2 regions of the Streptomyces sp. NPDC021115 genome follow, and region 2 is predicted to be linked to the other one. Evidence: riboswitches for the same ligand, from Rfam matches in the RefSeq annotation. Region 2 holds a riboswitch; the other holds the start of a gene.

Region 1 (3,559 bases), on a different contig from region 2:
GCCGGTGTCGTCCAGGACGCGGGCCGCGATGCCCGTGTGGTTCTTCTCCAGGTCCGCCAGGACCTCGGCGAGGGTCGCGCCCTCGGCACTGACCTCGGCCTGGCCGCCGGTGTAGGTACGCAGGATGGTCGGGATTCGGACGTTGACGCTCATGCGAGGCCAGCCTCTCGGAACGAGTCAAGGGTGGGGCGGATGATGGCGGAGGGGCCCGTGGTGGGGGCCACCGCGTCGAGGGTCTTGAGGCCGTCGCCGGTGTTGAGGACGACGGTCGTCAGGGACGGGTCGAGCAGCCCGTCCTCGATCAGCTTCTTGGTCACGCCGACGGTCACGCCGCCCGCGGTCTCCGCGAAGATCCCCTCGGTGCGGGCGAGCAGCTTGATCGCGTCGACCACCTGCTCGTCGGTGACGTCCTCGACCGCCCCGCCGGTGCGGCGCGCGATGTCGAGGACGTACGGGCCGTCCGCCGGGTTGCCGATGGCCAGCGACTTGGCGATGGTGTTCGGCTTCTGCGGGCGCACCACGTCGTGGCCCGCCTTGAAGGCGGCGGAGACCGGGGAGCAGCCCTCGGCCTGGGCACCGAAGATCTTGTACGGCTTGTCCTCGACCAGACCGAGCTTGATCAGCTCCTTGAGCCCCTTGTCGATCTTGGTGAGCTGGGAGCCGGAGGCGATCGGGATGACGATCTGATCCGGCAGCCGCCAGCCGAGCTGCTCGCAGATCTCGTACGCCAGGGTCTTGGAGCCCTCGCCGTAGTACGGCCGCAGGTTGACGTTGACGAAGCCCCAGCCCTCACCCGCCGGGTCGCCGATCAGCTCGCTGCAGAAGCGGTTGACGTCGTCGTACGTGCCCTCGATGCCGACCAGGTCACCGCCGTAGACGGCGGCCATGACGACCTTGCCCGCCTCCAGGTCGTGCGGGATGAAGACGCACGAGCGGAAGCCGGAACGGGCGGCCGCGGCGCCCACCGCGCCGGCCAGGTTGCCGGTGGAGGAGCAGGACAGGGTGGTGAAGCCGAAGGTGCGGGCCGCCTGGACGGCGATGGCGACGACCCGGTCCTTGAAGGAGTGGGTCGGGTTGCCGGAGTCGTCCTTGACGTGCAGCTCGCCGGTCACGCCCAGCTCACGGGCGAGCCGGTCGGCCTTGACGAGCTGGGTGAAGCCCGGGCTCAGGCTGGGGAGGGTGGCCACGTCGGCGGGGACGGGCAGCAGCGGCGCATAGCGCCAGATGTTGTCCGGACCGGCCTCGATCTGCTTGCGCAGCCCCTCCGGGTCGCCGCTGGGAAGCTCGTACGCCACCTCCAGCGGCCCGAAACACGACCCGCACGCGAAGATCGGGCCGAGGTCGAAGCGCTCACCGCACTCGCGGCAGGACAGGGCGACGGCGGGGCCGAAAGCGGCAGCGGAAGTGGTTGAGCTTTCGACAGATTGCACAGCCATGGAGGCGAGGCCCTTTCTCCTCATCTTCCTCGGGACGCATTTCGCCACGAGACGGAATTGGCACCTTCCCGAGCTGGGAGCCTCGCTACAGGACGCGAGACCAGCTGGAGGGTTGCCGGGGCTTCAACGGGCCGTTCCCTCTGCCCCTCTGGATGAGCGGTATGGCCACCGGGCCGGACCCGGGGCATTTGTCCGCACCGTGGCCCCGACATACGGAGGTCACGTGCGTTGTTCAAGACTGTAACCGACGGCCCTGAGGGTTGAGCCAGCCGTCCGAACCGCGAGATGGATCACAACGATCACGCCGAGCGACATCACCGGCGATCACAGCAGGGAGACAAAACAGGTGCTGGATGAGGTGGAGCGCTGGCTGGAGCGCCGCTCCTGGTCGGCCGACGACCGTCCGCTGGACCGCCTGCTGGCCGCGAAGCGCCACGCGGCGACCAGCGTCAGTGTGGTGCTGCCCGCGCTGAACGAGGAGGCGACCGTCGGCGAGATCGCCGCCGCGATCCGCCGCGAGCTGATGACCGAGGCCATGCCGCTGGTCGACGAGCTGGTGGTGCTGGACTCCGGCTCCACGGACCGCACCGCCGAGGTCGCCGCGGCCGCCGGGGCGACCGTGGTGCACCGCGACGCGCTGCTGCCGCGGCTGCCAGCGCTGCCCGGCAAGGGCGAGGTGCTGTGGCGGTCGCTGCTGGCGACCGACGGCGACATCGTCTGCTTCATCGACGCCGACCTGCGCGAATTCGACGCGCGCTTCGTCTCCGGGATCGTCGGCCCACTGCTCACCGACCCCGGGGTGCAGCTGGTCAAGGGCATGTACGACCGGCCGCTGCGGGAGGCCGAGGGCCAGGGCGGCCGGGTCACCGAGCTGGTCGCCCGGCCGCTGCTCAACCTGCACTGGCCGCAGCTGGCCGGGTTCGTCCAGCCGCTGGGCGGCGAGTACGCGGCCCGGCGCTCGCTGCTGGAGCGGCTGCCGTTCCCCGTCGGGTACGGGGTCGAGCTGGGCCTGCTCGTCGACGCGCTGCACACGGTCGGGCTCGACGCCCTCGCCCAGGTCGACATCGGCGTGCGCAAGCACCGGCACCAGGACGGCAAGGCGCTCGGCCGGATGGCCGCGGCGATCTACCGCACCGCGCAGCTGCGGCTGGCCCGCGGCCATCTGGTGCGGCCGCGGCTGACCCAGTTCGAGCGCGGCGAGAACGGCTTCGAGCCGCGGACGACGGCGGTGGACACGGAGGAGCGGCCGCCGATGATCGAGATCCCCGAATACGCGGAGCGGCGCGCGGCGTAACCCTCGCGGGCAGAACAAACCGTACGTACGTTTGCGCCGGGTGCCCGATGGCTAGGCTCGCGACATGGCCGTTGAGCGCAGCGCACCGATCCTCGTCGCGTCCAACCGCGGCCCGGTCTCGTACGCGCTGGGTGAGGACGGTTCGCTCACCCCCAAGCGCGGGGGCGGCGGGCTGGTCTCCGGGCTGAGCGCGATCGGGCCCGACGCGGGCGCGGTCTGGGTGTGCGCCGCGCTCGGCGACGGCGACCGCGAGGCGGCGCGGCGCGCCCGGGCGGGCCATCTGCCCGCCGACCACACCGGCGGCCAGCAGGTCCGGATGCTGGACATCGCGCCCGACGTCTTCGCCGCCGCGTACAACGGCGTCGCGAACTCGGTGCTGTGGTTCGTCCACCACCTGCTCTACCAGACCCCCGTCGAGCCGGTCTTCGACGCGGAGTTCCGCGCCCAGTGGGCGGCGTACGAGGCGTACAACGCGGCCTTCGCCGACGCGCTCGCCCAGGAGGCGGCCGAGGGCGCGGTCGTGCTGGTGCAGGACTACCACCTGGCGCTGGTCCCCGGGCTGCTCCGGGCGCGCCGCCCCGACCTGCGGATCGGCCACTTCTCGCATACGCCCTGGGCGCCCCCGGACTACTACCGGCTGCTGCCGGACGACGTCGCGGCGGGCGTGCTGCGCGGCATCCTCGGCGGCGACCGCGCCGCCTTCCTCACCGGGCGGTGGGCCGCCGCGTTCGCCGACTGCTGTGCGGCGGTGCTCGGCGCGGAGATCGTCCGGGGCACCGACGGCTCCGCGGCCGGCGTGCGCTTCGAGGGCCGCGAGACCCGGCTCGGG
Region 2 (3,559 bases):
CCCGGGTCGCCCGGCTCGCTGTCCAGCAGGGTCCGCAGCAGCGGATGCGCGCAGAACAGCCCGTCCCGTACGCCGATCCCGTACTCCGCGGACAGCGCCGCCGCGAAGTGTGAGCTGTTCCAGCCCTCCACGACGAACGACAGCACGCCCACGCGCGGCGCGTCGTCGCCGAACAGCGACAGCAGCCGCACCTCCGGCACCTCCGCCAAGCCCTCGCGCACCTTCGCGATCAGCTGGCGCTCCCGGGCCACCAGGTTGTCGAACCCGGCCTCGGTCAGCGCCTTGCACGCCGAGGCGATCGCGTACACCCCGATCACGTTCGGCGAACCGGCCTCGTGCCGGGCCGCGGTGGTGTGCCACTCGACGTCCACCCCGCCGTCGTCCCGCCGCGCGACCTTGCGGCTCGCGCCGCCGCCCGCCAGATACGGCCGCGCCTCGCGCAGCCAGTCGGCCCGGCCCGCCAGGACGCCCGACCCGAACGGGGCGTACAGCTTGTGGCCCGAGAACGCCACCCAGTCCACGTCCGACGCGGTGATGTCCACCGGGTGGTGCGGGGCCAGCTGCGCGGCGTCCAGCACGATGCGGGCGCCGTGTGCGTGGGCCGCCGCGGCCAGCTCCTCCACCGGCCACAGCTCGCCCGTCACGTTCGACGCGCCCGTCACGCACACCAGCGCCGGGCCGCCGTCCCGGCCCTCTCGCTGTGCCAGCGCCTTCTCCAGCGTCTCCACCGCCTCGCGCGGCGAGCGCGGCGCGCTCAGGTAGGTCACCCGGGTGTCCTCCCGCTGCTCCCACGGCAGCAGCGAGGCGTGGTGCTCGGTCTCGAACACGAACACCTCCGTGCCGGTCGGCAGCGCGGCGGCCAGCAGGCTGAGCGAGTCGGTCGTCGACCGGGTGAACACCACCTGGTCGTCCGCGCGGCACCCGAGGAACGCAGCGACCTCCTTGCGGCTCGTCTCGAACAGATCCGTCGACAGCTGCGACAGATAACCCGCCCCGCGGTGGACGCTCCCGTAGTAGGGCGCGTAGGCGGCGACGTCGTCCCACACCCGCCGCAGGGCGGGCGCGCTGGCCGCGTAGTCGAGCGCGGCGTACGTCACCTCACCACCGGTGACCAGGGGCACGGTGACGTCGCTGCCGAGGACGGGCAGCGGGGTGGGGGTCGCGACAGCAGAAGGGCACACGGACATGGCGAATTCTCCCGAAGGGGTTGCGGAGCTGCGAAATTCGCTCGACGCACGGTGAGATTGTGCGGAGCCATGGGGGAACGGGCTCTACAGCCCTAGCGCATTCGCTGCGTCACGGAAGAACTCCCTCGACCACCAGGACCCCTAGTGCGAGGGGTCCGCGCTTGCCGCACGCCTCGCTGCGAGCGGCCTGGTCATCACCCGGGGCACCCCGCCACGGACGGAGGGTTGCCGGACAGCGGGCCGGGGCCGAAGTCGCTGTCGCTCGTGACCTGGGAGGAGTATGCCATGCCGTGGGCCGACCGCCACCCCCGTCCGCATCCCGGACGCCAAGTTCCCCACCCCGCCCCTACCCGACCCCGGGGCTCCGCCCCCGGACCCCGCTCCTCAAACGCCGGAGAGGCTGGAAGGTACCCCCGGAGGGATTGGCGGGCTTGGTGGGGGGGGGCACCCCGATGGCCGGGGGTGCGCCCGGAAACTGGGGGGACGACCGGAGGCTGAGGTACCTCCCGAGGCTGGACGCCCCGAGGTGCTGGGAGCACACCCGGAAACCGGGGGGTACACCCGAGGGCTGAGGGGCCCCCGAGGGGCCGGGCATGTGACCTGGGCTGTGGGCAATCGTCCCGCGGAGGGGGCACCTCCCAGCGGTAGCTGGGGGAGGAACGGGTGGGCACAACCCGGCCACCGGGCCGCACCCGGCAACGAAACCCAAAGGCCCCCAGCCGGGCCGCACCCAGCGCGCGTCCGTACCGCCTACGCGTTGCTCGCCCGCACCCACCGCTCCAGGGCATCCCGGGCCGAGCCCGAGTCGATCGACTCGGCGGCCCTCGCCGCGCCCGCGGCGATGCGGGTGGCGAGGGGGGTGTCGGCGGGCTCGCGGTGCCAGTCCAGGGTGGCCAGGGCGGCGCCCGAGTTCAGGAGGACCGCGTCCCGGACCGGGCCCGTCTCGCCCGCCAGGACGCGCCGCGCGACATCCGCGTTGTGGGAGGCGTCCGCGCCGCGGAGGGACTCCACGGGGGCCAGGTCGAAACCGATGTCGCGCGGGTCGAAGGTCTCGCGGCGGACCTCACCGTCCCGGACCACCCACACCTGGGACGTCGCGGTCACGGTCAGCTCGTCGAGCCCGTCGTCGCCACGGAAGACCAGCGCCGAGGAGCCGCGCTCGGCCAGCACCCCGGCCATGATCGGGGCCATCCGGGCGTCGGCGACGCCCGTGACCTGGCAGCGGACCCGGGCCGGGTTGGTGAGGGGGCCGAGGAAGTTGAACGGGGTGGCGATGCCCAGCTCGCGGCGGGCCGCGGCGACGTGCCGCAGCGACGGGTGGAACTTGACCGCGAAGCACATGGTGATGCCCGCCTCCTCCGCGATCTCGGCCACCCGCGCCGGGCTCAGCTCCAGGTTGACGCCGAGCTTCTCCAGGACGTCGGAGGCACCGCTCGCGGAGGACGAGGCACGGTTGCCGTGCTTGACCACGCGCGCGCCCGCGCCGGCGGCCACCAGGGCGGACATGGTCGAGATGTTGACGGTCTTGGCGCGGTCGCCGCCGGTGCCGACGATGTCGACGGCCGGCCCGGGGACCTCGATCGTCCTGGCGTGCCCGTACATGGCACGGACCAGGCCGGACAGCTCGGCGACGGTCTCGCCCTTGGCCCGCAGCGCGACCGCGAACCCGGCGATCTGGGCGTCGGTGGCCTCGCCGCGCATGATGCGGTCCATGGCCCAGGCGGTGTCGTCGGCACCGAGGTCCTGGCCGCCGAGGAGGGCGCTGAGCACGTCCGGCCAGGTGCGGGCCGCCGCGGTGCTGTCGCCTCCGGCTGGGGTCACAACGTCCATGGTCCGCTCCTGAATGATGCCTGGCTCAAATGGATCAGCGCTCGATCAGGGCAAGCCTATCGGCCTGCACACGGCCAGGGCCCCGGGCCGGACGGTGAGGTCCGGGCCGGGGCCCTGGTCTGTGGCGTCAGATGACGGAAGAGATCAGAAGAGATCAGTGGTGGCCGTGGCCGCTGGTGATCTCCTTGTACTCCTCGGAGGTCGGCTTCGGGATGAAGGCGTCCTTGCCGTAGTACGACTTGGACAGCCTGGCCCGCAGCTTCTGCGACGCCGTGACCTTGCGGCGGACGCCGTTCTCGTCGACCTCGGGGCCGATCTCGTACGCCTTCGGCTGCTCGTGCTGGGTGAGCACGTGCAGCTGCTCCTGCGTGAGGGGCTCGTGCACCTCGATGAACTCACCGTGCGGCAGGCGCTTGATGATGCCGGTCTCGCGACCGTGCAGCACCTTGTCCTTGTCGCGCCGCTGGAGGCCCATGCAGATCCGCTTGGTGGCGATGAACGCGAGGGCCGGACCGGCGAAGAAGGCGATCCGCACGAACCAC

Evidence for each region. Region 2 has a riboswitch for S-adenosylmethionine ahead of ACH4TL_RS26810 (aminotransferase class V-fold PLP-dependent enzyme). Riboswitches for the same ligand answer to the same signal wherever they lie in the genome.
Region 1: another riboswitch for S-adenosylmethionine. It lies ahead of thrC (threonine synthase); the one in region 2 lies ahead of ACH4TL_RS26810 (aminotransferase class V-fold PLP-dependent enzyme).

The regions. Positions count from the first base shown of each region.
Region 1 covers NZ_JBIRQF010000008.1:250,830-254,388, forward strand. Annotated here, with positions in the region: gene ACH4TL_RS25370 (MoaD/ThiS family protein) at 1-153, opposite strand, end outside; gene thrC (threonine synthase) at 150-1,436, opposite strand; SAM riboswitch class I at 1,454-1,595, opposite strand; gene ACH4TL_RS25380 (glucosyl-3-phosphoglycerate synthase) at 1,783-2,730, shown strand; gene ACH4TL_RS25385 (trehalose-6-phosphate synthase) at 2,795-3,559, shown strand, end outside.
Region 2 covers NZ_JBIRQF010000009.1:182,875-186,433, reverse strand. Annotated here, with positions in the region: gene ACH4TL_RS26810 (aminotransferase class V-fold PLP-dependent enzyme) at 1-1,187, opposite strand, end outside; SAM riboswitch class IV at 1,340-1,457, opposite strand; gene trpD (anthranilate phosphoribosyltransferase) at 1,938-3,017, opposite strand; gene ACH4TL_RS26800 (cytochrome bc complex cytochrome b subunit) at 3,172-3,559, opposite strand, start outside.